Alkalilimnicola ehrlichii MLHE-1: one gene and its partner. The protein of the gene in region 1 interacts with the protein of each later gene in a pairwise test. Links are inferred from orthologs where the notes say so. Each region holds a gene or a part of one and is shown in the gene's direction. Other genes may lie near its edges.

What was found.
Region 2: the proteins of MLG_RS13500 (region 1) and MLG_RS02025 interact in binary tests that used the Escherichia coli proteins (3 or more experiments, as listed by UniProt). The link is inferred for Alkalilimnicola ehrlichii MLHE-1 from one-to-one orthologs.

The regions. Positions count from the first base shown.
Region 1 is NC_008340.1:3,020,210-3,035,666, reverse strand. The notes cover bases 10,243-13,029. They hold MLG_RS13500 (LytR/AlgR family response regulator transcription factor), read left to right. Parts: upstream 10,243-11,163; coding sequence 11,164-11,895; downstream 11,896-13,029. Other genes in these bases: MLG_RS13490 (uroporphyrinogen-III synthase), read left to right, coding at 12,933-13,029; hemC (hydroxymethylbilane synthase), read left to right, coding at 12,004-12,930; MLG_RS13505 (sensor histidine kinase), read left to right, coding at 10,243-11,160. Also shown: MLG_RS13545 (MBL fold metallo-hydrolase), read right to left, coding at 1-321; MLG_RS13540 (AmpG family muropeptide MFS transporter), read right to left, coding at 562-1,959; MLG_RS13535 (NAD-dependent epimerase), read right to left, coding at 2,358-3,365; MLG_RS13530 (hypothetical protein), read right to left, coding at 3,578-4,561; MLG_RS13525 (cold-shock protein), read left to right, coding at 4,849-5,052; MLG_RS13520 (EAL domain-containing protein), read right to left, coding at 5,139-7,661; MLG_RS13515 (CBS domain-containing protein), read left to right, coding at 7,842-8,279; argH (argininosuccinate lyase), read right to left, coding at 8,580-9,986; more of MLG_RS13505, read left to right, coding at 10,126-10,242; more of MLG_RS13490, read left to right, coding at 13,030-13,718; MLG_RS13485 (uroporphyrinogen-III C-methyltransferase), read left to right, coding at 13,725-14,936; MLG_RS13480 (heme biosynthesis HemY N-terminal domain-containing protein), read left to right, coding at 14,955-15,457. UniProt on the Escherichia coli protein: Member of the two-component regulatory system BtsS/BtsR, which is part of a nutrient-sensing regulatory network composed of BtsS/BtsR, the low-affinity pyruvate signaling system YpdA/YpdB and their respective target proteins, BtsT and YhjX.
Region 2 is NC_008340.1:449,533-465,144, forward strand. The notes cover bases 1-2,942. They hold MLG_RS02025 (glutamate-5-semialdehyde dehydrogenase), read left to right. Parts: upstream 1-811; coding sequence 812-2,074; downstream 2,075-2,942. Other genes in these bases: holA (DNA polymerase III subunit delta), read left to right, coding at 1-738; nadD (nicotinate-nucleotide adenylyltransferase), read left to right, coding at 2,082-2,756; rsfS (ribosome silencing factor), read left to right, coding at 2,769-2,942. Also shown: more of rsfS, read left to right, coding at 2,943-3,140; 23S rRNA (pseudouridine(1915)-N(3))-methyltransferase RlmH, read left to right, coding at 3,144-3,611; MLG_RS02045 (bacteriohemerythrin), read left to right, coding at 3,773-4,258; MLG_RS02050 (Maf family protein), read left to right, coding at 4,298-4,906; rng (ribonuclease G), read left to right, coding at 4,909-6,387; MLG_RS02060 (YhdP family protein), read left to right, coding at 6,457-10,347; MLG_RS02065 (carbon-nitrogen hydrolase family protein), read left to right, coding at 10,372-11,199; metalloprotease TldD, read left to right, coding at 11,243-12,694; metalloprotease PmbA, read left to right, coding at 12,972-14,330; MLG_RS02080 (HPF/RaiA family ribosome-associated protein), read right to left, coding at 14,398-14,712; MLG_RS02085 (D-amino acid dehydrogenase), read right to left, coding at 14,792-15,612. UniProt on the Escherichia coli protein: Catalyzes the NADPH-dependent reduction of L-glutamate 5-phosphate into L-glutamate 5-semialdehyde and phosphate. The product spontaneously undergoes cyclization to form 1-pyrroline-5-carboxylate.

The DNA.
Region 1 (15,457 bases):
GGCGAGGATGGCCTGGATGCTCTGCCAGAGTTGGCCGGAGTCGCCGCCGGGGAAATCGGCACGGGCGGTGCCGAAGTCCGGTTGGAAGAGTGTGTCGTGTACGAAGGCCGCGTCGCCGATCACATAGGTCACCGAGGCGAGGGTGTGGCCGGGCGAGAACATCACCCGGGCCTGCAGCTCGCCCACCGGGAAGGTCTCACCGTCTGCGAACAGCCGGTCCCACTGGGAGCCGTCGGTGGCCAGATCCTTCAGGTTGTAATAGTCGCGCCACAAGGCCTGGACCTCGGTGACGTGGTCGCCGATGGCGGTGGGCGCCCCCAACTGCGCCCTCAGGTAGCCGGCTGCCGGGGTCGACCGCGATGTATTGCACGCTGAAGGTGCGCGGATCGAAAAACGCCACTACCTCCGGCGCGCCCTTCGAGATCCCGAAGTCTCTCATGCAGGCCTCCTGGTCTTTCACAGTCAATATATTCAATAAATATTATTCTAGCGCCTTGCGGCCCGCACCTGGGGTACAGGTTCCCTATCGCGGTCATTGATGCGCCCTGTTGCGGCGTGCGTTCAGGCCGGGTCCGGCCGCTCTACGCCGTTCTTGCCCGGCTGCCGGATGCGGTCGGGATGGGCCAGGCGGAGCAGTAGTGCGGCCAGGAGGATCGCGGGCAGGCCCATGCCCGCGGAGATCACGAAGAAGCTGATCCAGCCCACCTGCTCCGCCACCAGTCCGGTGAACCCGCCCATGAACTGCCCGGGAAGGGTCATCAGCGAACTGAACAGGGCGTACTGGGTGGCGGTGTAGGCGGTGTTGGTGAGACTGGAGAGATAGGCGATGAACACGGAGATGGCCAGGCCGCCGGTGACGTTGTCCGCCACGATGGCCGCCACCAGGCCGTACAGCTCCGGGCCCAGGGTGGCCAGCCAGGAGAAGGTGAGGTTGGTCAACGGCGCCATGATCGCGGTAAAGATCAGCATTGGCGCAATGCCGTAGCGGTTGACCAGTACGCCGCCCAGCGCCGCCCCGAACAGCGTCATGGCCAGTCCGAAGGCCGCGGCCACGTTTGCGATCTGCTCCTTGGTGAAGCCCAGGTCCAGGTAGAAGGGGTTAGCCATCACCCCCATGAAGATATCGCTGATGCGAAACGTGGCGATGAACAGCAGGATGATCACCGCCGTACCCAGGCCGAAGCGTTTGAAAAAGTCCGCAAAGGGGCAAAGCACCGCGCCGATCAACCAGGCCGTGACGTTGCGGCGCAGGCCGGTATGCGCGGTGCGCTCTAGGTATTCGGTGACCCGCTGCTCCATCTGCCGGGTATCCTGGCTGATGGCCACCTCCGGCTCGCGGATGATCAGGGTGGTGCAGAGCCCCACGCCCATCAGCAGCGCCATGGCGCCATAGGCCACCGCCCAGTCGCCCCACGCTGCCAGGTGGAGGGCCCCGGCGCCGGCGGTGAGCAACGCGACCCGGTAACCGAACACGTAGGTGGCGGCCATGGCGCCCTGCCGGTGGCGGGCCACCGCCTCCACCCGGTAGGCGTCGATGGCCACATCCTGGGTGGCCGAGCCGAAGGCGGCGCCCACGGCGAAGACCGCCACCCAGCCTAGATGGGCCACCGGGTCGGTGAGCGCCATGCCGGCCAGGGAGGCGGCGATCACCGCCTGCGCAAGCAGCATCCAGGCCCGCCGCCGACCGAACCAGCGGGTCAGCAGGGGCAGTTGCAGGCGATCGACAAAGGGGGCCCAAAGCACCTTGATGCTGTGGGCCATGCCCACCCAGCTCAGGAACCCGATGGCCGCCAACTGCACCCCCAGGTCCTGCAGCCAGGCGGTGAAGGTGCCCCCGACCAGCAGCAGCGGCAGACCGGCTGAAAAGCCGAGGAAGGCCATGCCAATGACCCGAGGGTGCAGATAGACGCGCAGGCCGGTCAACTCAGTGTTCGGGCGCTCTGCAGGGCTTGCCGACAACGCGTGACTCCTGCGTGGTTGAAATCGGGAAGTGCGGGCGCACCAACTCTGTCATTGCGAGCGCAGCGAAGCAATCCATACCCCGTCGGCGGCATCAGGCGTATGGATTGCTTCGTCGCTTTGCTCCTCTTGAAGAACTGGACTTTGCCGGAAGCGGAAGGTCGCCCCCACCGTCACTGCGAGCGCGGCCCCACGCCCACCGTCACTGCGAACGCGGCCCCACCCCCACCGTCACTGCGAACGCGGCCCCACCCCCACCGTCACTGCGAGGAGGCGAAGCCGACGTGGCAGTCTACCGCTCTGGATCGCCACGGGCCTTCGGCCCTCGCGATGACGGGGGAAAGCCTTCGGCCCTCGTGCGTGATGACCAAGGAGGCAGCCCTGACAGGAGGCGAGCGCTAGACGTGGTGGTATTCCCGGTACCAGTCGACGAAGCGGCGGATGCCCTCCTCCACCGACACCTTGGGTGAATACCCGGTATCCTGGGCCAGCGCCGAGACATCGGCGTGGGTCTCTGGCACATCACCCGGTTGCAGCGGCAGGAAGTTTTTCTCCGCCTTGCGTCCCAGGGCCTCCTCCAGCACCTCGACGTAGTGCATCAGGCGGACCGGACGGTTGGCGCCGATGTTGTAGATCCGCCAGGGGGCATTGGATGTGGCCGTGTCCGGCCGCTTCGGGTCCCACTCCGGATTGCGGCGGGCCACCCGGTCAGAGGCGCGGATGACGCCGTCGACAATGTCATCCACATAGGTGAAATCCCGGCCGTGATCGCCGTTGTTGTAGATGTCGATGGGCTCACCGGCGAGGATCTTGCGGGTGAACAGGAACAGCGCCATGTCGGGGCGGCCCCAGGGGCCGTAGACGGTGAAGAAGCGCAACCCGGTGCAAGGCAGCCCGTAAAGGTGGGCGTAGCTGTGGGCCATGTGTTCCGTGGCCTTCTTCGTCGCCGCATAGATGGCCAGCGGGTGGTCGGTATGCCGGTGCTCGGTGAAGGGCATGTCCTCGTGGGCCCCGTAGACCGAACTGGTGGAGGCGTAGGTGAGGTGCTCCACGTCGTTGTAGCGGCAACCCTCAAGCACGTTCAGCGTGCCGCTCACGTTGCTGTCTACATAGCTGTAGGGGTCGGTGAGCGAGTGGCGCACGCCCGCCTGGGCGGCCAGGTGGATCACCCGTTGGAAGCGTTCCGCGCGGAACAGTTCGGCCATTCCGGCCCGGTCGGCCAGATCCAGCTTGACGAAGCGGAAGCCCGGCTGCCCCTCGAGCCGGGCCAGGCGTGCCCGTTTGAGCCGTGGGTCGTAATAGTCATTGAGGTTGTCCAGGCCGACGACCTCGTCGCCGCGAGCCAGCAGCGCCTGGGCGGTGTGGTAGCCGATGAAGCCGGCCGCGCCGGTAATCAGGTGTTTCATAGGGTATCCCGTGCCTTGATGCCGTCGTGCCTCTGATCCGTCGGGATTATACACGACGCGCCCACATGGCCCGTTCGAGGCGGGGGCTCAGATTGCCCTCTGGTATCACGACGTTGTTGAGCCGCAGGCGCAACAGGAGGCAAGTGCAGGATCAGATGATTATGAGGAAGATTAGGGGGGATGGTTGTGAACACTCAGACCCCGGGGAGGCTTTAGAGGATCCGCAGGTTGCGCAGGCGATCCGCCTGGGAGGTCTCCTTCTTGCCCTCCTCCGATGTCCCCTTTTTGCCGTGTAGGGCCAGGGATTCGAGCAACCGCGGGCGTTCCTCTTCGAACAGCTGCACACCCAGTTGCTCCAGCACGGCGGCGTCGTCGTCACTCAGCAGGGTGTCCCGGTTCCACAACGGGACGTTGCCACGGCGCAGCAATTGAGGCACGAAATCGGTGGTGACCACCACGTGGGGCCGCAGGGGTTTGAAGATCACATCGGCCTGAGCGGTTAGCTGCACCAGCCTGTCGCGATAGAGAGAGGGTTGGGGGTCCAGCGGGTCCAGGTGGCGGTTGTAGCCCATCAGGATGGTCAGGCTGGGCTTGCCCTCCGCCCGATCCAGGTAACGGCCCAGGGCATGGGCGTCCAGGTCGCAGGGCAGGCCGTCGTTGTCGAACAGCCGCAGCGGCACCTTGCTCACCTCAGCGCTCTGCACCAGCCGGTCGGTGAAGGCCTGCAGCGTCCGGCGCGACTCGCTGGCGGGCATTCCGAGTGGTACCCGTGCGCCCACGATCAGGCGGCCCTTCGGCGGAGGCGTGAAGGAGTTCTCGCCCCGGTAGTGGTCGTCGACTACCCGCTCCAGGCTGCGCAGCAGGCGACCGTAGAACTCCAGCTCCATATTGTCGCCTACCGGTGGGGCGTCGGCGAATCGGCCTTCGTGGGCATGGATCTTTCGGCCGGCCTCGATCAGCTGGTGCTGGCGCTCGGGTGGCAGGGGCTCGTGGCACAGTTTGTGGGCGAGCCGGTAAATGGCATCGCGCTCGAACGGCGCCGGCAACCGGGACCAGTAGCTGTAGGTGCCGTCACGCAGGGCGTACTGGGATTCCGCCCACAGCGCGAGGACCAGCGCGCGGCCACCGAACGCTGCCTGATCGTTTCGTCCGGGCAGAACCTGGGCCGGTTCCGCGCCGGGGGGGTTGGGCGACATGGCGCACTGCCTCCTGCTGACCTGTTGGGCCCCAGCGGGGTTGGCGCCGCAACAGGGGCTATCCGGTTCCGGGGATAGCTGAAAACCCATTGTCATTTATGGTAAATGCCTATTGTACTCCGGAGCAAAAAAAATGTTTGCGTTTCCCGGCGCAGCGGGTATAGTCGGACCTGCAGTTGATGTTCTGTAGCGCGTTCGGCAGTACCCCACCGTGGTCGTCACTCCCGTTTGTCCTTCAGCAACACCTGCAACACCGCAAGATACGATCAAACGAGGAAAGACTATCCATGATCACCGGTACTGTTAAGTGGTTCGACGACGCTAAGGGCTTCGGCTTCATCACCCCCACCGACGGCGGCAAGGACGTGTTCGTCCACCACTCCGCCATCAACGGCTCCGGCTTCAAGAGCCTGGCCGAGGGGCAGCAGGTCCAGTTCGAGACCCAAAACACCCCGAAGGGCCTGGCCGCGGCCAACGTCTCCGCGCTGTAAGGCGTGCTGACTGACCCGGCTGCGCGCCGGGTCTGCCCTGAGAAAGCCCCGCCCTGTGCGGGGCTTTCTTGCGTTTGGGCAGCGGATCAATCCCCGTCCCGGCCGCTTGTCATCGCTCGCAGGTAGGCCTCGCTGAAGGCATCGGCTGGGACCGGGCGGCCGGTCTTGAACCCTTGAACCAATGCCACCTGGTAGCGGTCCAGGGCGCGGAGCTGGGCCTCGGTCTCCACACCCTCGGCCACCACCTGCAATTCCAGTTCGCGTGCCAGCCCGGTGACCGCCGCCACGATGGCACAGCCTCCCTTCCGGCACGTGCCCAGGTCGCTAACGAAGCTACGGTCGATCTTCAGGGTGGTCACCGGCAACCGCTGCAGGTAGGTCAGCGAGGAATAGCCGGTACCAAAGTCGTCGATGGCCACGCTGCAGCCCATCCCCCGTAATGCCGCCAGGGTGTCGAGCCCACGCTCGATATCGTGCATTAGCGTGCTCTCGGTCAGCTCAAAACCCATCAGCCCCGGGTTTAAATCGCAACGCTGCAGCATCTTCCGGATGAAGCCGGGCAGTTCGTCCTGCCAGAACTGCTTGGCAGAGAGGTTGATGGCCACGGGCACCGGCCGTAGGCCGGCCGCCTGCCAGCGCTTGAGCTGGGTGCAGACCATGCGCATCACCGCCTGGCCCAACGGGATGATCAGTCCGGAGCGCTCGGCCAGGGGGATGAACTCGCCCGGTGCGACCGCGCCCCGGGTCGGGTGGTGCCAGCGCAGCAGCGCCTCGGCGGAATGCAGGGCGCCAGTCCGCCAGTCGAAAATCGGTTGATAATGGATCGAAAGGCCCTCGCCGGTCTCGGCGGTGTCGCGTAACGCCGTCTCCAGCGCCAACTGGTTCTTGGCGCGGGTGTCCATCTCCGGCGCATAGAGCCGGTAGGTGTTGCGACCCTCTGTCTTGGAGCGGTACATGGCCCCGTCGGCGTTACGGATCAGCGCATCCGGGCTCTCCCCGTCGTCCGGATAGAGGCTTAACCCAATGCTGCAACCCACCCGGAAGTCGTGGTCGCCGATGGTGTAGGGCTGACTGATTGCCTCAATCAGGCGTTGGGTGACGCGGATGGCCTCATCCACTTCCTGCAGGTCCGGCAGCAGGGCAAGGAATTCGTCTCCACCCAGGCGGGCGAGGGTGTCGTCCTCGCGCAGGTGCTCGCGCAGCCGCTCCGAGACCCTCAGCAGCAGCTCGTCGCCAACGGCGTGGCCCAGGGTGTCATTCACCTGTTTGAAGTGGTCCAGATCGATGAACATTACCGCCAGGCGCTGTCGGTGGCGGTGGGCATGCTTGATCGCCAGTGACAGCCGGTCGTCCAGAAGCCGGCGGTTGGGCAGCCGGGTGAGGGGGTCGTAGTAGGCCAGTTGGCGGATCTGCCGCTCGTTCTCCCGGATGTGGGTGATGTCGGTGAACAGCCCGGCGTAATGGGTGGTGTCACCATCGTCATTGGTGATAGCGGTGATGGTGAGCAGTTCCAGGTAGAGGGCCCCGGATTTGCGCCGGTTCCAGATCTCGCCGCGCCAGTAGCCCTGCTCCTGCAGGGCCTGCCACATCTCCCGGTAGAACGAAGGCGGGTGTCGGCCGGAGGAGAGCACTGCCGGTGTGCGGCCGGCCACCTCTTCCAGGCTGTAACCGGTCAGGTGGGTGAAGGCCGGGTTCACGAACTCGATCCGGGCGTGGGCGTCGGTGATGACGATCCCCTCCAGTGAGGAGTCGATGACCCGCTCGGCCAGTTGCAGGTGCTTGCGCGACTGGGCCAATGCTTTGTCGCGCTGCTCCAGTGCGCGACGCAGATCCTTCAGATAGCTCTGCTCGGCACCGGCCAGCAGGTCCTGGAAGCCGAGCAGACCCACCACCTGGCCCCGGTCGTCGAGAACGGCGAGGTGCCGGACCTGGTGGTCCATCAGCATGTCACGGGCGCGGATGAGCATATCGTTCGCCGCCACGGTGAGCAGTGGCCGGCTGGCCAGATGACCGATGGGCGTGTCCCCGGGGTAGCGGGCGATGCAGCGGACCAGGTCCCGCTCGGTGACAATGCCCAGGTCGTCGGTGTCAGCAAAGCGGATCACGGCCGCATCCCGCTCTGATTCGCGCATGCGCCGCGCCGCCTGCGACAATCGTGTGTCGGCGGCCAACACCAGAGGCGCAGTGCGCATCGCGGCGCCCACCTCGCGCAGTCTCAGGTAGGGTTCCATGCCCTGGTTCAGGGCCACATCCGTTTGCGAGACAAGCCCGAGGGGCTGGCCGCCCCGGTCGATCACCAGGAAGTGGCGGCACCGTTCGGCGCGAAAGCGCATCGCCACCTCCCCAAGCTCCGTCTCCCCGGGGATACAGGCAACCGGGCTGCTCATGGCCTCGCGGATGGGTCTGCGAATGGCGGAGGGGTCGGAGAAATCCACCGCCAGGGCGTCCCGTTCGGTCCAGATGCCCACCGCGCGGTCCGCCTCCATCACCAGAATGGAGCTGCACTGACGCTCGGCCATGCGTTCCGCGGCCTGGCAGAGCGGGGTCTCGGGGCCACAGTGGAGTATGCTCGACTGGACGATGCGCTCTACGGGTAGCTGGTGGCTCATTCGGTTAGAGATTGGCCTGCGGGTGTCGGGTGGGGGGAGGTTAAGTTAATTCTAAAGTTATATCTTAACGCAGGACGACTCCTACTGTCGTCAGGGTTGTGGCGGGGTGCATGCAAAGTGCCAGCCTTTGCGGCACCATGGAGTCCGCACCATAAGCCTAGTCATAAGGAGCAAATGAATATGAAGGTGACCAAGGTCATGACCCGTAAGTTGATCACGGGCCAGCCGCAGGAGGGGCTGCGGGAGGCGTTCTTCCGGATGAAGCAGAACCGGATACGCCACCTGCCGGTGGTGGACGACGAGATGAACCTGTTGGGCCTGGTCACCGATCGCAATCTGCGCCGCCCGGACTGGGTGGACGAGGCGCCGGATATTGCCCACGTCTACTATCTGGACGACCACATGACCCTGGGCGATGTCATGACCACGGACGTGATCGCCGTGCACACCTACGACCACGTGGACAAGGCCGCCCGGATCATGCACGAGAACCGCTTCGGTGCGGTGCCGGTGCTGAACAAAGAGGAGCGGCTGGACGGCATGCTCTCCGCGGTGGACCTGCTGGTGGTGCTGGAGGAGTTGCTCAACGAGCAGCGCCGGTTGAAAAAGAACAAGTGAGCCGAGCCGGAGAGGGGAAGGCCGATACCGCTAGGTGGTTGTTTGCAACGGTGGTGAGTGGGCGGGTTGGCGGGTTCCGGGCGGGGGTGTTGCCGCTGGGGCTCCAAATGCGCACCCCTTCGGGGTCCCCTGCGCTACTCGCAAAAGAGCGGCGGCGCGAACTCGCTTCGCTCGGACAGGCGCGCCTTGTTTCCGCTCTTTTGCTGCGTTGCTCGGTGCGCATAAGTCGCCCCAGCGGCAACACCCCCGCCCGGAACCCGCCAACCCGCCCACTCAGCAGACCAGCAGTGCTGGGGCCGCTCACTTGCCCATCAGCAACCGCAGCCGGTCCCGCGCCTCGGCCACCCGGGCCCGGACCTGTGCCGGGGCGGTGCCGCCCAGGTGGTTGCGGGCGGCCACTGAGCCCTCCAGGGTGAGCACCTCGAAGACATCCTCGCTGATGGTGCCCGAGAACTGTTGCAGTTCATCCAGTTCCAGCTCGCTCAGATCGCGCCCCTCGTCACTGGCGTAGCGCACCGCCCGGCCGACGATCTCGTGGGCGTCCCGGAACGGCACGCCCTTGCGCACCAGGTAGTCGGCCAGGTCGGTGGCGGTGGCAAAGCCCGCCCGGGCGGCCCGGTAACAGGCCTCGCGCTGGACCTCCATGGCCGGCAGCATGTCGGCGAAGGCGGTCAACGCGTCGCGGAGGGTATCCGCGGTGTCGAACAGCGGCTCCTTGTCCTCCTGGTTGTCGCGGTTGTAGGCCAGTGGCTGGCCCTTCATCAACACCAGCAGGGCATTGAGATTACCGTGCACCCGCGCGGTCTTGCCCCGCACCAGCTCCGCCACGTCCGGGTTCTTCTTCTGCGGCATGATGGACGAGCCGGTGCAGAACCGGTCCGGCAGGTCAATGAAGCCGAAGTGGGGCGAGGCCCACAGGATCACCTCTTCGGCCATGCGCGAGAGGTGGGTCATCACCAGCGCCGCGGCGGCGTTGAATTCAATGGCGAAGTCGCGGTCGCTCACCGAGTCCAGGGAGTTGCGGGTAGGGCGGTCGAAGCCCAGCTCGCTGCAGGTCTGCTCGCGGTCGATGGGGAAGCTGGTGCCCGCCAGCGCCGCGCAGCCCAGCGGCATCTGGTTGAGCCGCTTGCGACAGTCCTCCAGCCGGCCCTGGTCCCGGACCAGCATCTCGTACCAGGCCAGCAGGTGGTGGCCGAAGGTGACCGGCTGCGCCACCTGCATGTGGGTGAAACCGGGCATGATGGTGTCCGCCTCCAGCTCCGCCAGCTCCACCAGGCCGGCCTGCAGTCGCAGCAGCTCGTCCAGGATGCCGTCGATGGCCTCGCGCAGCCACAGCCGGATATCGGTGGCCACCTGGTCGTTGCGCGAACGCCCGGTGTGCAGCTTTTTGCCCGCTTCGCCGATCAGGTCCGTCAGCCGCTTCTCGATATTCATGTGCACGTCTTCCAGCTTGGGGGACCACTGAAACTGGCCGTGCTCGATCTCCTCGCGGATCCGGGTCAGCCCGTCGACGATGCGGTCGCGTTCCTCGGCGGTGAGTACGCCCACCTCGGCCAGCATACGGGCATGGGCCATGGAGCCGGCGATGTCCTGGCGGTAGAGCCTGCGGTCGAAGTGCTCGGAGGCGCTGAACTGCTCGACGAAGGCATCGGTGGCCTCGGTGAAACGGCCTGTCCAGAGTTGCTCGCTGGTGTTCTTATCGGTCATGGCGCTGCCTGTGTCTCGGCGTGAGTTGAGACCGGCCAGTATACCAGCGTCACCGGCGGGCGCGGTCGGGGGCCGGAATTGGCGGCCGGGCCCGGTACCCGCTAAGGTGGGGCCTGTTGACAGTCCAGGGGGGATGGCGGTGTTCGAACGAGGGGGTTCGTCCGTCAGGCGATCGGCGATTCTGCCCGACTTCTGCCACCTGCAGACGGTGTTGGCCGTGGTGCTGGCCGGCCAGCTATTGGCCTTTGTGCTCTTTCTGGCGCGGCCCGCGACGCAGTGGGACTGGGCGACCCTGGGGCTGATCTCGCTCTATGTCCAATGGGTGGTGCTGCTGAGCACGGCGCTGCTCTGCCTGTCCCGCCGGCCACTGTCCCGGGTCAGTCCCGAGGCGGCGGGGCTGCTGGCCTGGCTGGGTATCATCGCGGTGGCTGCGGTGACCGCCGAGCTGGCCTGGCGCAGTACCGGGGGGGTGTTGGGCGCGGAGCGCTGGGCATTGGTTCTGCGGTCGGTGGCCATCAGCGGCATTATTGCGGCCCTGGTGCTCCGCTACCTCTATCTGCAGGGGGAGTGGCGCCGGGGGCTGCAGGCCGAGGCCCGGGCCTCCATGCAGGCCCTGCAGTCGCGCATCCGCCCCCACTTCCTGTTCAACACCCTTAACACCATCGCCGCGATGCTCCGCCAGGCCCCGGAGCGCGCCGAGCAGGCGCTGCTGGATCTTGCCGATCTGTTTCGTGCCGGCCTGCGCGAGGTCGGCGGTTGGTCCACGCTGGACGAGGAGCGGGCCCTGACCGAGCGCTACTTGCGTCTGGAACAGCTCCGGCTGCAGGAGCGGCTGCGGTTGGACTGCGACTGGGACGGGTTGCCGGGCCAGGCCCGGGTGCCCTCGCTGATCTTGCAGCCACTGGCGGAGAACGCCGTGGTGCATGGCATCGAGCAACTGCCCGCAGGCGGTGAGCTGCGGCTGAGGGGGCGACGGGAGGGCGATACCCTGGTGCTGGAGCTGGAAAACCCCGTCCCGGCCGGTGGCTCCCTTCGCGGCGGCCACGGCCTCGGGCTGGAGAGCGTGCGGCGCCGGATGCGCTACGCCTTCGGTGCCGCGGCCGATCTGGAGGTGACAGAGCGTGCCGGCCGTTTCCACGTAGTGCTCCGTTGGCCCTGGCAGGAGGCAGGATAGGGCATGCGCGTATTGGTGGTGGACGACGAACCCTGGGCCCGTCGCCGGCTGGCGGAGATGGTGGACGCCGAGCAAGGCCACCGGGTGGTGGCCGAGGCGGGGACCGGCGAACAGGCCCTGGCCGCGACCCGCGAGCACCAGCCGGACCTAATACTGCTGGATATTCAGATGCCCGGCATGGATGGCCTGGAGGTGGCGCGACGCATCGCCCGGCGGGAACGGCCCCCGGGGGTTATCTTCATCACCGCCCACCCGGAGCACGCCCTGGCGGCCTTCGAGGCGAAGGCCAGCGACTACCTGCTCAAGCCGGTGCGTCCGGACCGGCTGCGCGCCGCGCTGGCCCGTGCCGGGCAGGTCAATCGCGCCCAGCTCCAGGGCCTGCGCCGGCCCCACGCCGATCCCGGGATGCTGCGTTGCCGCACCACCCGTGGGGAGCGTCTGGTGCCACTGGACCGCATCCACAGCCTGCGCGCGGAGGACAAATACGTGGTGGTCGGGCACGACGACGGCGAGCTGCTGCTGGAGGATTCCCTCAAGGCGCTGGAGCAGCGCTTCGCCGATCGCTTCCTGCGGGTCCACCGCTCGGCCCTGGTGGCCCTGGATCGGCTCCAGGCCCTGGAGCGGGATGCCCTGGGTCGCCACCAGGTGGTCCTGCAGGGCGGGCTGCGGCTCCCGGTCAGTCGCCGGCACCTGCCGGCGGTACGCGATGCCCTGCGGCGGCTGGCGCAGGGCTGAGCCAGGGCCTGGGCCCTTCGGTCACTGCTCTTTCCGTGGCATGCTAAGCGCCGGCGCGGCCCCCCGGGCCGCTGAGTATTCGCACAGGACTCACAGGGAACACCCGCTATGCCTCAGGACAAGCTGCGCATCGCCACCCGTCGCTCCCCGCTCGCCATGTGGCAGGCCGAACACGTGGCCGCGGAACTCAGGCGCCACCACCCCGGGCTTGAGGTGGAGCTGGTGCCCATGGTCACCCGGGGGGACCGAATTCTGGACCAGGCCCTCTCACGTATCGGCGGCAAGGGGCTGTTCATCAAGGAGCTGGAGCAGGGGATGGAGGAAGGCCGTGCCGACCTCGCGGTGCACAGCATGAAGGATGTCCCCTGGCGCATGCCCGACGGTTTTGCGCTGCCGGTAATCCTGGAGCGCCACGAACCCACCGATGCCTTTGTCTCCAACCACTACCGGCGCCTGGACGACCTGCCCGAGGGCGGGCACCTGGGCACTGCCAGCCTGCGGCGCCAGTGCCAGGCCAAGGCGCGCCGGCCGGATCTGCGGGTCTCCACCCTGCGCGGCAACGTCAACACCCGGCTGGCGAAACTGGATGCCGGCGAGTTCGACGCCATCATCCTTGCCGCTTCGGGGCTCAGCCGGCTTGGCTTCGATGAGCGTATCGCCCGCCGCCTGCCCCCGGAGGAGAGCCTGCCCGCGGTAGGACAGGGCGCGCTGGGCATCGAATGCCTGGCCGAAGACCGGCGGGTGCAGGAGCTGGTGGCCCCCCTGGACCACGGACCCACTCACACCCTGCTTAAGGCGGAACGGGCCATGAACGCCCGCCTTCAGGGCAGCTGCCAAGTGCCCATCGCCGGCTACGCTTGTTACCAGGGAGAGGAGATCTGGCTGCGCGGCCTGGTGGGCAGTCCGGACGGCCAGGAGATCGTGCGTGGTGAGGTCCGCGGGCCCATCGCGCAGGCCGCCGAGCTGGGCGATCGACTGGGCGGCGAACTGCTTGAGCGCGGGGCCGCGCGCATCCTCGCGGACCTGGCCGACTGACCATGGCGCTGCCGGCCGGTTACGGTGTGCTGGTGACCCGCCCGGCCCACCAGGCGGCGGGCCTGTGCCGGACCCTGGAAGCGGCCGGTGCGCGGGTCTGGGCGCTGCCCACCCTGGAGATCGTGCCGCAGCCGGAATCGGCACTGCCCGCGGCCGCCGTGGCGGCCCTTGGAGAGGCCGATTGGCTCATCTTCGTCAGCCCCAACGCCGTGCACCACGGCCTGGCCTGCATGGCCCGGCACGGCGTCCGGCCGCGCCCGGATGCCCGGATCGCGGCCGTGGGCAAGGGCACTGAGCGGGCCCTGCACCGGGTCGGGCTGTCCGTCACCGCCGTACCGCAGGCCGGTTTCACCAGCGAAGACCTGGCGCGGGAGCCGGCCTTTGGTGACATGCGCGGGCAACGTGTCATGATAGTTCGTGGCGACAGCGGTCGCGCCTGGCTCGCCGAGCACCTGCGCGGGCAGGGTGCCGAGGTGGCGTTCCTGGCCGTCTACCGGGCGGTCCGGCCCCAGGTGGACGCGCAACCGGTGGTTGAGGCGTTGCAAGCCGGGCGTTTGCACAGTGTCATAATCACCAGTGTGCGGGGTTTGGATAATCTATGGTTTATGCTGGGGGATAGCGGGAGAGTATTAGTTCAACGACGGGCGCTGGTGACAGTCAGCCCGCGTATCGCCCGCTACGCGGAGCAGGCGGGCCACACCGGCCCCGTAGTGGTGGCCCGCTCCCCGGCCGATGAGGACCTGTTACAGGCGGTCCATCAGGCATCAGAACATCACAACACGAGATGATCGGTCATGCAGGAAAATAAACCCGAGCGGGAAGAGGAGAAGCCCCGGTCTGAGAAGACCGGCGGCGAGGACCCCCAGGGCCAGGAGCTGACGGCCTCTGCGGCCGCGCCCGAGCCGGGCAAGGGGGGCGGCGGTACGCCGCCGGCCGGCGGGGACGGCGACGGTACCGACAAGGATCGCCAGGGCGGGCCCTGGAAACAGGTCGTGGCGTTGCTGGTCGTGGTCCTGGTGCTGGGTGCCGCGGCCACCTGGTGGCTGACCGGCGAGATGCGCGAGTTGCGCGCCGAGCAGGCGCGTATGGTCAGTGCCGACCGGCTGGATGAACGCAGCGACGCCCTCGAGCGGCAACTGGCACGGCTCGAGGATCGCGTCACCGATACCGGCGAGCGCGCCGCCTCCGCCCGTGAGCGGGCCGACGAGGCCGGCGATGCCCTGGGGACCCTGCGCGAACAGCTGGACGAGTTGCGCGCCCGCCAGGGCGGTTTCGAGGAGGGCCTGGAGCGACTGGGTGCGCGCGCCGAGGCCAACCGGGAGAACTGGATCCGTTCCGAGGCGGCCTACCTGGCCACCGTGGCCGTCCACCGGATGCGCTTCCACCGCGACCCCAAGACCGCACTTGGCGCCCTGCAGGCAGCAGACAAGCTGATGGCCGACATCGGTGCCAGCGAGAGCGTGCCGGCTCGCGTTGCCCTCAACGAGGCGGTCACCCAGGTGCTGGAGTGGGCCCCGCCCGAGGTGGGCCGGCTGGCCGCCACCCTGGCCGACCTGGAAGGCCGGGTGGATGGGCTGCCCATGCCGGCGGAGCGGGCCACCGGCGGCATCGATCTGCCGCGCATGGCCGCGGACGAGGGCGACCCGGTCTGGCTGGCGCGGCTGAAGGACGCCACCGGCCGGGTCCAGGCTGGATTGGGTGAGCTGGTGGTGGTGCAGCGCGAGGAGGCCGCGCCGCCCCTGGTGGCACCGGATCAGCGCTACTTCCTGCGCGAGAACCTCAAGCTGCGCCTGGAGGCGGCCCGACTGGCCGCACTGCAGGGCGATCAGGACCTGTGGGAGGACAGCCTGCAGCGGGCCCACGACTGGGTCCTGGCCCACTTCGATACCAGCGATCTGGATGTGGAGGCGGTGGCGGACACGCTGGCGCGCCTGCGCCGTCAGGACATCGACCCGGAGCTGCCGGATATCGCCACCACCCTGGAACCGGTCAAGCCGTTCCTGTAAGGCCTGGAGGAGAGCGACATGAAAGCCTTGTTGATCGCCTTGGTCGTGCTCCTGGCCGCGGTGGCCGCCGCCGCCTGGCTGCAGCCCCACACCGGTTATTTGGTGCTGTCGGTGGCGGGCTGGCGCATTGAGACCAGTCTTATCTTCGCAGTGCTGGCCGTGGCTGTGGTGCTGGTGGTCCTGCAGGTGCTCTGGGTGCTCCTGGACCGCACCGTGGGCCTGCCCAAGGTGTTGAGCCATTGGAGCACCCGGCGGCGCAAGGAGAAGGCCCGCGGGGAGATGGCCAAGGGGCTGCTGGCGCTCGCCGAGGGCCGCTACCGGCGCGGGGAGGATCTGCTGCTCAAGCACGTCGAGCGTAGCGACTACCCGCTCATCAACTACCTCGGGGCCGCCCTGTGCGCCCAGCGCCGCCATGCCACCGAGACCCGGGACAGCTACCTGGCCTTGGCCGAGCAGACGGCCCGGGGCTCGGGGTCAGCAGTGAATCTGCTGCAGGCCCAGCTCTACATGGAGTCCGGCCA
Region 2 (15,612 bases), 2.6 Mb from region 1 along the record:
AAGGCCATCCAGGGCTACTGCCGGCAGGCGCCGCCCGACACCCTGCTGCTGGTGATCAGCGGCCGGTTGCCCGGAAAGACGCGGCAGAGCGCCTGGGTGAAGGCCCTGGAGGGGTTGGGGGCGATGGTGTACTGCTGGCCCGTGGGCGGGCATGAGTTCCCCGGCTGGCTGCGCCGGCGGCTTCAGGCCCACGGCCTGCAGCCCAGTGACGACGCCGTGGACCTTCTGGTGGCGCGCTCCGAGGGCAATCTGCTGGCCGCCAACCAGGAGATCGAAAAGCTGGCCCTGCTGCACGGCAGCGGTCCGTTGGATGGCGATACCGCCGCCGCTGCGGTGGCGGACAGCGCCCGCTATGAGCTCAACGACCTGGGTGACGCCATGCTGGCGGGCGAGCGCGGCCGCGCTTACCACGTGCTGCAGGGCTTGCGCGAGGAGGGCACGGCGGCCCCGCTGGTCCTCTGGGCCCTGGCCCGGGACCTGCGGGCGGTGGCCGACCTGCGCTGCAAGCGCCCGCCGCGACCGGAGTGGGAGCGCTTCCTGCGGGCCCACGGTGTCTTCAAACCGCGGGTGCCGCGGGTGGTGGGCGCCGCCCGGCGGGGCCGGCGCGAGGACTGGCTGCACCTGCTGGCCCGCTGTGCCGGCGTGGACCGCACCGTCAAGGGGGTCGGCGAGGGCCGGCCCTGGGATGAACTGGCCCGGCTGGTGGACGCCGCCGCCCGCCTGGCCGCGGCGGGATGAGTCTGGCCCGCACAGCATATAAACTACCCGGTAGGTACCGTCACCCCAAGCCAACAGGACGAACCTCAGCCTCATGACCGAAGACATCCGTGCTTACATGCAGACCCTGGGCCGGCAGGCCCGCGAGGCCGCTCGCGAGATGGCTCGTGCCGACACCGGCCACAAGAACGCCGCGCTCCATGCCATGGCGGACGCCCTGGAGGAGCACGCCGGTGATCTCAAGCGCGCCAACGCCGACGACCTGGAGAACGGCCGCGCCAACAACCTGGACCCGGCCCTGCTGGACCGCCTGGAGTTGAACGATGAGCGCATCCACGGCATGGCCGAGGGGCTGCGCCAGATCGCCGCGTTGCCTGATCCGGTGGGGGCCATCCGTGATCTGGCCTTCCGCCCCTCCGGCATTCAGGTGGGCCGGATGCGGGTGCCGCTGGGGGTCATCGGCATTATCTACGAATCGCGCCCCAATGTGACCGCCGACGCCGCCGCCCTCTGCCTGAAGAGCGGCAATGCCGCGATCCTGCGCGGCGGTTCCGAGGCCCGCCACTCCAACGCCGCCATCGCCGCCTGCGTGCGCGCCGGGCTGAAGCGCGCCGGGCTGCCCGGAGAGGCCGTGCAGGTGGTGGAGACCACCGACCGGGCCGCCGTCGGCGAGCTGATCCGCATGGACGAGTACGTGGACGTGCTGGTGCCGCGCGGGGGCAAGGGCCTGATTGAGCGGATCACCGCCGAGGCCACCGTACCGGTGATCAAGCACCTGGACGGGATCTGCCACGTCTACATCGACGACTCCGCCGACCCGGCGAAGGCCATCAGCGTGGCCTACAACGCCAAGACCCAGCGGCTGGGGACCTGCAACACCATGGAGACCCTGCTGGTGGCCGAGGCCATCGCCGAGCGGGTGCTGCCCGAATTGGCCCGCCGCTACCGCGAGTCGGAGGTGGAGCTGCGCGGCTGTGAGGCCACCCGCCGGCTGATCCCGGATGCGGTGCCGGCCACCAAGGAGGACTGGTCCACCGAGTACCTGGACGCCATCGTCTCCATCCGCATCGTGCCCGGCCTCGATGAGGCCATCGAGCATATCGCCCGGCACAGCTCCGGCCACACCGAGAGCATCCTCACCGAGGACTGGTCCCGGGCCCGGCGGTTCCTGCGCGAGGTGGACTCCAGCTCGGTGATGGTCAACGCCTCCACCCGTTTCGCCGATGGCTTCGAGTACGGCCTGGGGGCGGAGATCGGGATCAGCACCGACAAGCTGCACGCCCGCGGCCCGGTCGGTCTTGAGGGGCTGACCACCGAGAAGTTCATCGTGCTCGGCGACGGCCACATCCGCGAATAGCGCTATCGTGACCGAGCCCCGAGCACTGACCGGCCGCACCCCGCTGGGCCTGTTTGGCGGTACCTTCGACCCGGTGCACTACGGCCACCTGCGCCCGGCGCTGGAGGCCCAGCAGGCGCTGGGCCTGGCCAGCGTCCGCCTGCTGCCCTGCCGGCTTCCGCCCCACCGCGCCCGGCCCGGCCGCGATGCCGGCCAGCGGCTGGATCTGCTGCGGTTGGGCGCCCGCGAGGTGCCGGGCTTCCGGGTGGACGATCGCGAGCTGCACCGCTCCGGCCCCTCCTACACGGTGGACACCCTGCGCCACCTGCGCCAGGAGCAGGGTTCGGCGCGGCCGTTGGTGCTCCTGATGGGGGCGGACAGCCTGGCCGGGCTGGGGCGCTGGCACCGCTGGCGGGAGCTTTTCGACTATGCCCACGTGGTGGTGCTGGACCGCCCGGGCCACGCCTCCCAACCGGACGGTGAGGTGGCCGCCGAGGTGGCCGGGCGCTGGCTGGATGGGCCCGGGGCGCTGCGGGACGCCCCCGCCGGCGGTTTCTACCGGCTGCCGGTCACCCCGCTGGCGATCTCCGCCACCCGCATCCGCCGGCTGTTGGCCCAGGGCCGGTCGGTGCGGTTTCTGCTCCCCGAGGCGGTGCGCCGCCATATCCATCAGCAAGGCCTGTACGGTTATCCGCAGGTGTGAGGACTGCATTGCATGAGTAAAGCCGAGATCACCCTGGAACAGCTGGAGACCCTGCTGCGCGAGGCCCTGGAGGACATCAAGGCCGAGGACGTGGTGTGCCTGGATGTGCGGGGACGGACCCCCATGACCGACCTGATTGTGGTGGCCACCGGCCGTTCCACCCGCCACGTGGCCTCGGTGGCCGACAGCGTCGCCGACGATCTGCGTGAGCACGGCATCCGCCCGTTGGGCGTCGAGGGTCAGCCGGGTTCAGAGTGGATACTGCTGGACCTGGGCGACGCGGTGCTGCACGTGATGACGCCGGAGGCGCGGGACTTCTACCGCCTGGAGCGGCTCTGGAGCGTGGAGGAGCACGGCGAGGCGGCCCAGGGCGGCCGCGACTGAGCGGTGCGTATCCGCTTGATCAGCGTCGGCGGGCGCATGCCCGGCTGGGCCGCCGAGGGCTACCGGGAATACGCCCAGCGGTTGGGCGGCGGGATCAGCCTGGAGCTGGTGGAGATCCCCCTGGGGCGGCGGGGCAAGGGGGCCGACCCCCGCCGGGCCCTGGACGAGGAGGGGCGGCGGATGCTCAAGGCCCTGGGTGACGAACAGGTGGTGGCCCTGGACGTCCGCGGCAAGGCCTGGGACACCCCGGCGCTGGCCCGTGAACTGGACGGCTGGCTGCACGACGGCCGCGACCTGGCCCTGCTGGTGGGCGGGCCCGACGGCCTGCACCCGGACTGCCTGGCCCGCGCCGAGCGCCGCTGGTCGCTCTCGCCGCTGACCTTCCCCCACATGCTGGTCCGGGTGCTGCTGGCCGAGCAGCTCTACCGGGCCTGGAGCCTGCTCCAGGGGCATCCCTACCACCGGGCCTGAGCAGCGCTGCGACACCGGGCCCGGTGGAGCGGGGCGCCACTTCTTGCTAACCTGCCCTGGCGATCCAAACGGCCGGGTCGACCGCCCGGGCCACCAGCCGCCATTCCGCGTGGCCGCGATGCGCCGGGCGGTATCCTCGTCCCGCAGAAGGAGCTTGCGCCGTGAGTTACCTTTCCTGGTCCAGCGATCTGGACACTGGTATCGACGCCATCGACAAGCAGCACCGGCGTATTGTCGAGTACATCAATCAGCTCGAGGACGCCCGCAGCCAGGGCGATCGCGCGCTGATCGGCGAGGTGCTCGAGGGGCTGGTGGACTACACCCAGTCCCACTTCGCCTTCGAGGAGCAGATGATGGAGGACGCGGGCTACCCGCTGCTGCGGGGGCACCGGCGGGTCCATCAGTTGTTCATCAAACAGGTGGGGGAGTACTGCCGCCGCTTCGACGCCGGCGAGGACGTGGCCGAAGAGCTGCTCAATCTGCTGCAGCGCTGGCTGTTCAACCACATCAGGCATGACGATGCAGCCTACGTGGACGACGTCAAGGCCAACATGCAGGCCCTGGAGCGCGACGAGGCGGGCGACGGCGCAAAGAAGGAGGGCTGGCTGGCGCGCAATCTGCGGCGCTTCTTCGGCCGTGGCCACTGATCCCGGCCAGATAACAAGAGCTGACACCCGAGGATGGTCATGCAACCGGAATATCGACCGCACATCTATCTTGCATCGAATTCGCCACGACGACGAGAACTGCTCGATCGCATCGGCGTTCACTACGCCTGGATGGACCCGGGGGTGGATGAGGTGCTCGGCGAGGACGAGAGCCCCGAAGTGTTTGTGCTGCGTATCGCGCTGGAGAAGGCGCGCGCCGGCTACCGCAGTCTGCAGGAGGACCCCGAGCGTGAGTTGCTGCCGGTGATGGGCGCCGACACCGTCGTGGTGCTGGACAATGAGCTCCTGGGCAAGCCGCGCGGCCGCGAGCACGGCCTGGAGATGCTCCAGTCCCTGTCCGGAACCACCCATCGGGTGCTTACCGGCGTGGCCCTGGTGGACGACCGGGAGGCCACCCGGCTGTCGGTCAGCCATGTGACCTTCCGTGAGCTCGAGCGCGCCGAGATCGAGCGCTACTGGGCCACCGGCGAGCCCCAAGACAAGGCGGGCGGCTACGCGATTCAGGGCCGCGCCGCCGTGTTCGTCGAGCACCTGGAGGGCAGTTACTCCGGCGTGATGGGACTGCCCCTGTTCGAAGCCGCCCAGTTACTGGACGAGTTTGAAATCGACTACCAACGGCACTGGTAGGCGTGGCCCAGGAAATCCTGATCAACGTCACCCCGCGCGAGACGCGGGTCGCCCTGGTTGAAAACGGGGTGCTCCAGGAGTTGCACCTGGAGCGGGCCCGCCGGCGGGGGCTGGTGGGCAATCTCTACAAAGGCCGGGTGGTGCGTGTGCTGCCGGGGATGCAGGCGGCCTTCATCGAGGCTGGACTCGAGCGCACCGCCTTCCTGCACGCCTCCGACATCGCCCGCGCCGAGCCCGCCCCGGTGGGGGACGAACCGAATGGCCGGCCGCCCCCCCTGCCCATCGACGAGCTGCTCACCGAGGGCCAGGAGGTCGTGGTCCAGGTGCTGAAGGACCCGATTGGCAGCAAGGGGGCGCGGCTGACCACCCATATCACCATCCCCTCCCGATACCTGGTCCTGGCCCCGGGCAGTCGTGCCCTGGGCGTCTCCGCCCGGGTGGAGGATCCGGCGGAGCGCGAGCGCCTGCGCGCCATCGGCGAGTCGCTGCTGGCCGACCGCGGCGATATGGGCATCATCGTGCGCACCGCCGCCGAACAGGTGGCCGAGGAGGCCCTGCGGGCCGATTTCGACTTCCTGCTGCGGCTCTGGCAGTCCATCAGTGAGCGGGCCGCGCATGCCTCTGCCGGTCAGCGGGTGCATGAGGACCTCCCGCTCACCGTGCGCGCCATGCGCGATCTGGCCGGCAGCGAGGTGGAGCGGGTGCGGGTGGACTCGCGGGAGAACTACCTCAACGTGGTCTCCTTCTGCCGCCGCTTCCTGCCCGAGATGGCGCCGCGGGTGGAGTATTACCCCGGCGAGCGGCCGCTGTTCGACCTCTACAACATTGAGGACGAGATCCTGCGCGCGCTCAATCGCCGGGTGCCGCTCAAATCCGGCGGGCATCTGGTGATCGACCAGACCGAGGCCATGACCACCGTGGACGTCAACACCGGCGCCTACGTTGGCCACCGCACCCTGGAAGAGACCATCTTCAAGACCAACCTGGAGGCTGCCCAGGCCATTGCCCGCCAGCTTCGCCTGCGCAATCTGGGCGGCATCATCATCGTCGATTTCATCGACATGGTGGAGGAGGAGCACAAGCGCCAGGTGCTGCGGGCGCTCGAGAAGGCCCTGCAGAAGGACCACGCCAAGACCCAGATCAGCGGCGTCTCGGCCCTCGGGTTGGTGGAGATGACCCGCAAGCGCACCCGGGAGAGCCTGGAACATCAGCTCTGCGAATCTTGTCCAACCTGCGGTGGCCGCGGTTCGGTGAAAAGCGCCGAGACGGTCAGCTACGAGATCTTCCGCGAGATCCTCCGCGAGGCCCGTCAGTTCGAGTCCCGCCGCCTGGTGGTGCTGGCGGCCACCGAGGTGGTGGACCTGCTGCTCGAGGACGAGAGTACCAGCCTCGCACAACTGGAAGAGTTCATCGGTCGCCCCATCGAACTGCAGGCCGAGAGCCTGTACACCCAGGAACAGTTCGATGTGGTGCTCATGTAAGGTGCGGCCCGCGCGCCCGTCAGGGGCTGGGTGGGTCGTACAGGCCTGAACGGGGCCGGAGAGTCGCCCTTGCATCCAGCGTTCACTGACAAGCTTCCCGGCTATGCCCTGCGCGCCCTCGCCCTGGGCCTGCTGTTGCTGGCCCTGGTGTTGTGGACCCTGCGTCTGGCGTTGCCGGCCCTGGTGCCCGACTACCGGGCCACCCTGGAACTGCGACTGGCCGAGGAACTGGATCAGCCGGTGGCGGTGGAAGCGCTCCGGCTCGACTGGCAGGGCTGGCGGCCGGTGCTGTACGCCGACGGCGTCGAGGTGGGCCCCGACGATCAGGCCCTGGGGTTTCAGGCCCTGCGCGTGGAGCTGGCCCCGGTCGCGAGCCTGGTGCACTGGCAGCCGGTGGTGCGGGACCTGGCGCTGGTGGGGTTGCGCCTGGAGGCCGGGCTGGACGAGCGCGGCCGGCCGGTGGTCCGGGGGCTGGAGGGGCTGACCCTGGCCGAAGAGCCCTTCGATCTGGAGCGGCTTGCCGACTTCGACTGGTCTTTACTGCCCGCGGGCATGCGCCTGGAGGACGCCGAGGTGCTTTGGCACGGCGCCGATGGCCGGCTCTGGCGCCTGCCCGGGGTGGCGCGGCTGGAGCGCGATGCCCGCAGGCTGCGCGCGGCGGTGACGCTGGAGCCGCCGGAGGCCCTGGGCGGGGGGCTTCAGGGTCGGCTGGAGCTGGACCTGAGCGGCCGCGGGACGCTGCCCGGTGGTCGGTTTCACCTGGAGGGCCGGCGCCTGGTCCTGGACGCCCTTCCGGGGCTGCTGCCGAGCCCGGAGACCGCCTACCGGCTCTATGGCGACGCCGACCTGACCCTGTGGGGGGAGTGGACCGGTGGCGCGGGCTCGGTTACCGGCGATTTCCAGTTGCTGGATCTGGAATGGCGGCGCGAGGCCGATGCCGAGGTTCAGCTGCTCGCTCACCGGCTGGCCGGACAGGCCCGTTGGTCGGGGACACCCGCCGGCTGGCGTGTCGATGTCAACGACCTGGTCATGGCGCGCCCGGACCAGGACTGGGCGGCCCAGGATGCGGCCTTCAGCCATCGGCGGACGGCAGAGGGCGTGCTGGCACTGGGGGCGGTGTTCGACCGGGCGCACCTGGACGATCTGGTCCGACTCGCCGAACTGAGCCCGGGCATGGACCGGGACTGGATGCAACGGCTGCACAGCGCGGCCCCCTATGGCGAGCTGCGGGATGCCCACCTGCGTCTGCGACTGGGCCCGGAGGGCGACCTCCAGCGCCTGGACTCGGCCGCCCGTTTCCACGGCGTGGGGATGGCGCCGGTCGGCCCGGTACCGGGCATCGGACCGCTGGATGGCCATTTCCGCACCACCGAGGAGGGCGGTCAGGGGGCCGTCAGCGCCCATGGCGCGGCGCTGGACTTCCCCCACCTGTTCCCCGAGACCATCCCGGTGACCGAGGCCCGTGCCGACCTGCGCTGGTGGCTGGAGGGCGAGGGCCACTACCGGCTGGACGTGGACGATATCGCGCTGGAAAACCCGGATGCCCGTGCCGAGGGCGCCCTTAGTCTCGCCGGCCGACCCGGCGAGCCGCCGTGGATGCGCCTGCGGGCCGAGGCCTGGGACGGTGACGCCAGCCGCACCGCCCGCTACCTGCCGCTCCGCCACCTGCCGCCGGCCGCCCGGGAGTGGGTGGCGGCGGCGGTGATTGGCGGTGAGGTCACCGAGGCCCGGGTCCATTGGGATGGGCCGCTCTCGGGCGAGCGCTTTCGCCAGGGCGAGGTGGCGTTCCAGGCCGGCGGCCGGGTCATCGACGGGGAACTGGCCTATCAGCCGGACTGGCCACGCCTGACCGGGGCCGAGGCCGAGCTGGATTTCCGGGGGCGGTCCATGCACATCCGCGGCCATGGGGGCCGGCTCGCGGGCACGAGCGTGCAGCGGGTGGAGGTGACCCTCGCCGACCTCTTCGAGCCGGTGCTCGCGGTCCAGGGCGAGGTCCACGGCAGCGGTGAGGCCTACCTGGACTATCTGCGCCAGATGCCCTTGACCGCCCGCCTGCTCAACGACGTGGTGCCCATGGCACTGGACGGCGACCACGACCTGACCCTGGCACTGGCCATACCGCTGCGCAACTTCGATCCGAACCGGGTGCGTCTGGACGGGCGGTTGCAACTGGGCGAGGGGGCCAACTACCGCCTGCCGCGCTGGGATCTGGCCTTCAACAACGTGGTCGGTGAGGTGCATTTCGATGAGCGCGGATTGCGCATCAGCGACTTGCAGGCGCGCTATCTCGGCCACCCGCTGCGGGTGGAGGCCGAGACCGACGAGCAGCGGATCCGGCTGCGCGGGCGTACCCGGGGGGCACCGGGCGCGCTCTTTCCGCAGGTCGGCCTGCCCGAGGGCTGGCTCCACGGTGAACCCGCCTGGCAGGCCGAACTGCAGTTGCCCAACTTCCGGCCCGACCAGGGGCCGGACGACGTGCGCCTGCGCCTGAGCAGCGCCCTGGAGGAGCTGGCCGTGGATCTGCCCGAGCCGCTGGGCAAACCCGCCGGCGAGCCCCGCGACCTGACCCTGGAGGCGCGGATCGATGAGGACGGGCTGGGCCCGGTGCGCTGGCGTTACCACGACACCCTCAACGGTGTGCTGGCACTGGACCCGGAGCGTGGCGCGGTGCCGCGAATGGCCGTCCGGCTCGGTACCGAGCCGGCCTCGCTGCCCGCCGAGCGGAGCTGGCTGGTCCGCGGCCGGGTGCCTCCAGTGGCCGTGGACCCCTGGCTGGACTGGCTCGAGCAGCACACCGCAGCGACCGGGCAGGAGCGGCCCGAATGGCCCGAGGACCTGCCGCCGCTGGGGCTGGATCTGCACTTTGAGCGTCTCGACCTGGGGGCGCTGGCGCTGAGCGGGCAGCGACTGGTCCTGGCCGCCGACGCGCACCCCGACTGGCGGCTGCAGTTGGATGGGCCGATACGCGGTGGGGTGTTTTGGCCGTTGGCCCCGGACGCCGCGACGCCGATGCGTGCGGATCTCGAACGCGTGGACTTGGACCTGGACCTGCTCACCGGGGACCGGGAGGAGCGGGCCGCAGAGCCTGCGGACGGACCGGAGCCCTTGCGCCCCGGCCGGCTGCCCCACATGGACCTGTCCATCGGGCAACTGGTCATCGATCGCCGCGATCTCGGGCGCCTGGACCTGCGGGTGACGCCGGAGGGGGACAGCGCCCGGTTTGAGTCGATCCGGCTGGACACGCCCAGTTTCGCCCTGCAGGGCGACATGGCCTGGCATTATCGCGACGGGGGCCACCGCACCGAGCTGAAAAGCCGCCTGCAGGGCGAGCGTGCCGGGGACATCCTGGCCACCCTGGGCTACCTGCCCTCCGTCAGCCGCGGCCGCACCGAGATCGACAACGACGTGGCCTGGGACAACCTGCCCCACCGCTTTACCCTGGCCGAGATGGAGGGGGCGGTCTCGCTGCGCATCGACGACGGGCAGATCCCCGACCTCAGCCCGGGCGCCGGGCGCCTGTTCGGGCTGCTCAGTGTCACCACCCTGCCGCGTCGCCTGGCGCTGGATTTCTCCGATATCTTCGGCCGCGGCTTTGCCTTCGACAGCCTGCGCGCCGACCTGGAACTGGTCGACGGTCAGGCGCACATCCAGCGGTTCGACATCGACGGCCCGGCCGCCAAGCTGGCCATCGAGGGCCGCATTGGCCTGCGCGACCGCGACTACGACCAGACCGTCCAGGTGACGCCCCGCCTGGGGGCCACCATGCCGCTGGTGGGCTTCATCGTCGGCGGCCCGGTGGGTGCGGCTGCCGGGTGGCTGGCCGATCGGGTGGCGGGAGATGAGGTGGAGCGTGCAACCCGGTACAGTTATCGGGTGACGGGGCCATGGGATGACCCCAAAGTGGAGCGCAGGGGCGCGGACCGGCCCGACGCCGGTGTACCGCCGGCCTGGGCAGATTGAACCGGCAGATTGGAGAGCGGGAAGATGGCGATTAGGGACGACAAGCGGGTGCGCGCGGCTGCGGTGCAGATGGCCTCGGGCCCGAATCTGGCCGGCAATCTCGCCGAGGTCGAGCGGCTGATCGGCCAGGCGGCCGAGCAGGGCGCGGAGCTGGTGGGCCTGCCGGAGAACTTTGCCCTCATGGGGCGCCGGGAGGCCGATAAACTGGACGTGGCCGAGAGCGACGGTGAGGGGCCCATCCAGGACCTGCTGGCCAAGCTCGCCAGCCGCCACCGCATCCACCTGGTGGCCGGTACCCTCCCCCTGCGCAGCGAGAACCCCGGCAAGGTGCGGGCCGCCTGCCTGCTCTACGGTCCCGATGGCCGTCGCCTGGGCCGATACGACAAGGTGCACCTTTTCGACGTCGGCGTCAGCCCGACCGAGGCCTACCGCGAGTCCGACACCCTGGAGCCCGGCTCTCGCGCGGTGGTGGTGGAGACCGAGCTGGGCCGCATCGGCCTGGCGGTCTGTTACGATGTCCGATTCCCGGAACAGTTCCGGGAGATGGCGCGGCAGGGGATGGAGATCCTGGTCCTCCCCTCCGCGTTCACCGCCGTCACCGGTGCCGCCCACTGGCGCACGCTGGTCACCGCCCGGGCCATCGAGAACCTCTGCTTTACGGTGGCCCCCGATCAGGGCGGGCGCCATGCCAGCGGGCGGGAAACCTACGGCGACAGCCTCATCGTCGACCCCTGGGGCAGCGTGCTGGCCAGCCGCGCCAAGGGGGCCGGTGTGGTGGTCGCCGATCTCGACCTGCACCGCCAGGCCGAGATCCGCCGCCGCTTTCCGGCGCTGACACACCGTAAATTCTGAATCGCGACACCGACAGCGGGGCCTTGCCCCCCGGAGCTGAGCCATGAGCGCAGTAGTCGACCGACTGGACATCGCCCGGCAACGGATACTGGCGCCGGCCGGGTTGGAGGAGCAGCACCTGGAGCAGGCCTTTGCCCGGCTGATGGGCCCGGGCGTCGATGCCGCCGACATCTATTTCCAGAGCGCCCGCAGCGAGGGCTGGGTGATGGAGGACGGCCGGGTCCGTGAAGGCACCCGCGGCATCGACCAGGGCGTGGGCGTGCGGGCGATCAGTGGCGAGCAGAGCGGGTTCGCCTACTCGGACGAGATCGTCCTGCCGGCGCTGATGGAGGCCTCGGGCAGCGCCCGTGCCATCGCCCGCAGCGGCCAGAGCGGCCGGCTGCAGGCCTGGCACCGTGGCGAGGGCCACGCCCTCTATCCCACCGACAACCCCCTGGACGGGCTGAGCGCCGACGACAAGGTGGCCCTGCTCAAGGCCGTGGACGCCGAGGCCCGGGCCCAGGACCCGCGGGTCGAGCAGGTCATCGCCACCCTCGGTGGCGTCCACGAGACCATGCTCGTCGCCTGCGCCGACGGCACCCTGGCCGCCGACGTTCGCCCGCTGGTGCGTTTCAACGTCAGCGTCCTGGTCCGCGAGGGCGACCGGCGCGAGAACGGCATGTGCGGGGGCGGCGGCCGGGTGAGCTACAGCTTCTTCCTCGACCAGGACCGCGCCCTGGGCTATGCCCGCGAGGCCGTCCGCCAGGCCCTGGTCAACCTGGAGGCCGAGGAGGCCCCGGCCGGCTCCATGCCTGTCGTGCTCGGCCCCGGCTGGCCCGGCGTGCTGCTCCACGAGGCCGTGGGCCACGGCCTGGAGGGCGACTTCAACCGCAAGGGCACCTCCGCCTTCGCCGGACGCATGGGCGAACGTGTCGCCTCACCGCTGTGCACCGTGGTCGACGACGGCACCCTGGCCAACCGCCGCGGTTCGCTCAACGTCGACGACGAGGGCACCCCCACCCGCTGCACTACCCTGATCGAAAAGGGCGTACTCAAGGGCTTCATGCAGGACAAGCTCAACGCCCGCCTGATGGGCACAGCCTCCACCGGCAACTGCCGGCGAGAATCCTTCGCCCACCTGCCCATGCCGCGGATGACCAACACCTACATGCTCCCCGGCCCCCACGACCCGGAGGAGATTATCCGCTCGGTGGACCACGGCCTCTACGCCGTCAACTTCGGCGGCGGCCAGGTGGACATCACCTCCGGCAAGTTCGTCTTCTCCGCTAGCGAGGCCTACCTCATCGAGAAGGGCCGGATCACCACCCCGGTCAAGGGCGCCACCCTAATCGGCAACGGCCCCGACGTCCTCACCCGCGTCAGCATGGTCGGCAACGACCTGAAACTCGACGGCGGCATCGGCGTCTGCGGCAAGGAGGGCCAGAGCGTCCCGGTCGGCGTGGGCCAGCCGACCCTCAAGGTCGACGCCCTCACCGTGGGCGGCACCCGCGGCTGACCCACGCCCACGACCGGCGAGGGCAGCGAACCTGGAAAATGCCGGCGGGGGTTGCGGTCGAGGTGGTGCGATGATCGGGCCGGGCGACTTTGCGCACCGAGCAACGCAGTAAAAAGGCGGAGAAAAGGCGCGCCTGTCCGAGCGAAGCGAGTTCGCGCCGCCGCCTTTTTACGAGTAGCGCAGGGGACCCCGAAGGGGTGCGCAAGTGGAGCCCGGCCCGATCATCGCACCACCCCGACCGCAGCCCCCGCAATCAGCGAAGCCAAAGGACAGCGGAATGACCAATACCGTCACGCACAGCAGTCGTACCTCAGGCCTCCCCGCCAGCGCCGACATGGAGGCCCTCATCCAACAGGCCCTGGACACCGCCCGCACCCTGGGCGCCACCGGCGCCGAGGCCGGCCTCGCCTTCGATCTCGGCCTCTCCGTCAACGTCCGCAAGGGCGAAGTCGACACCTTGGAACACCACCGGGACCGCGGCCTCAGCGTCACCGTCTACTTCGGCCAGCGCAAGGGCAGCGCCAACACCGCCGACTTCCGCCCCGAATCCATCCGCGAGACCGTCCAGGCCGCCTGCGACATCGCCCGCTACACCTCCGAGGACCCCGCCCACGGCCTCGCCGACCCCGAACTCATGCCCCGCCAGGTCCCCGAGCTGGACCTGGAACACCCCTGGGCCCTGAACCCGGAAGAGGCCATCGACCTCGCCCGCCGCTGCGAAGCCGCCGGGCTGGCGGAAAAAGGCATCACCAACTCCGAGGGCGCGGGCGTGGCCACCCACCACACCCTCCGGGTCTACGGCAACAGCCACGGCTTCCTCGGCCACTACGCCGGCACCCGCCACAGCATGAACTGCGTCATGGTCGCCGGCGAGGGCGACCACATGCAGCGGGACTACTGGTACACCGTCGACCGCGTCCCCGAGGCCCTGGAACGGGCCGAGGACGTCGGTCGCGAGGCGGCCCGGCGCACCCTGGCGCGAATGGGCGCCCGCCAACTGGGCACCCGGCGGGTGCCGGTCCTGTTCGCCCCGCCCATGGCCCGGGGACTCATCGGCCACTTTATCGGCGCCATTCGCGGCGGCGCCCTCTACCGCAAGGCCTCCTTCCTGCTCGACCAGTTGGGCCAGCCGGTCTTCCCGGACTTCGTGCAGATGCGGGAAGAGCCCCACCGCCCGCGTGGCCTGGGCAGCGTGCCCTTCGACCATGAGGGCGTGGCCACCCGCGAGCGGACATTGGTGCGCGACGGCGTGCTGCAGGGCTACGTGCTGGACAGCTACTCCGCCCGCCGCCTGGGCATGCAGACCACCGGCAACGCCGGCGGCGTGCACAACCTGGTGGTGGAACCAGGCCCCGACGACCAGGCCGCCCTGCTCAAGCGCATGGGGACCGGGCTACTGGTCACGGAGATGATGGGGCAGGGGGTTAACCCGGTCACCGGCGACTACTCGCGGGGGGCTACCGGCTTCTGGGTCGAGGATGGCGAGATCGCCCACCCGGTGCAGGAGATCACCGTGGCCGGCAATCTGCGGGAGATGTACGCCGGACTCACCGCGGTGGGTTGCGACGTGGACCGGCGCGGCAACATCCACACCGGCTCGCTGCTGGTGGATGCGATGACCGTCGCCGGCGAATGAGCCGGCGCCCGGGCTGCGCACCCGGGCCGCGCGGGCCCGGGGCAGGCCCCCGGGGGAGGGGTCGCGTTCAGCGGCGATCGTCCAGCTTGCCGAAGCGGGTGGCGAGCACCTTCTCCAGCTTGCTGATGGCCGAACGGGCGGCGTCGTAGACGTCCTCCTCGGTGGCGCTGGCCATCACCGGATCGAGCCCATTGGGGCGGGCCTCGATGCGCACCTCCTTGTTGACGCCGCCCTTGGGCCCGTTCGTGTCGCTCATGTGGATCTCCAGGCGGGTCAGGCGATCCCCGAAGCGCTTCTCCAGCGTGCCCAGGCTCTCCTTGATGTGCTGCTCCAGGGCGTCCGAGTGGTGAACACCGTCGCCGGGGTTGATCTGAATCTGCATGTCGTCTCCTTAGTGTCAGGTCGGGGCCCGCCGCCGGTCGTTCAGCGACGGCGGGCCGGTCGATTCGGTTGATGGTCAATCAGTTAAAGCGGCTGAGGGCCAGCGGGGCCATGTCCAGCGCAGGGGGCTCACCTGATAGCTGCTGCGCCAGCAGGTGCGACACCCCGCAGGCGAACGTCCAACCCAGGTGGCCGGTGCCGCTGTTGAGGTACAGGTTGGGCACCGGCGTCGCGCCGATGATCGGCGGCCCGTCCATGCTCATGGGGCGCAGCCCGCACCAGTCCTCCCGTGTCTCGGGGGCGATATGATCCCGCAAACCGGGGAACGTCGCCAGTACGTTGTTGAGGACATTGTCACAGCGCGCCGGGCGCAGTGACAAATCGTAACCGGCGAACTCGGCGGTGCCGGCCATGCGTATCCGGTCGCCGAGCCGGGCCATGACCACCTTGCGTTCGTCGTCGATCATGGGGATGCGCGGTGCACCCTCCCAGTCCGGGGTATGCAGGGTGACCGAATAGCCCTTGACCGGATAGATTGGCACCCGCAGGCCCAGCGGTCGGGTCAGCAACGGGGTGTAGCTGCCCGCCGCCAGGACCCAGGCATCCGCCTCGATCTCGCCCCGGTTGGTGCGGGCGGCGACGATGCGGCCGGCCTCCAGCCGCCAGTCCTCCACCGCGGTGTCGTTGAGCAGGCTGACCCCGTGGCGCTCGGCCGCCAGCGCCGCCAGCCGCCGGGTGAACAGGCAGGCGTCGCCGCTCTCATCCTCCGGGTAGTAGATGGCGCCCGCCAACTGTGCCCGGGCATCGCCGTAGGCCGGGTCCAGTGCCACCGTTTGGTCCGGGTCCAGCACCTGGTAGCGCACCCCCGCCTCCGCCATCAGGGTGGAGGCCTGCACCGCGC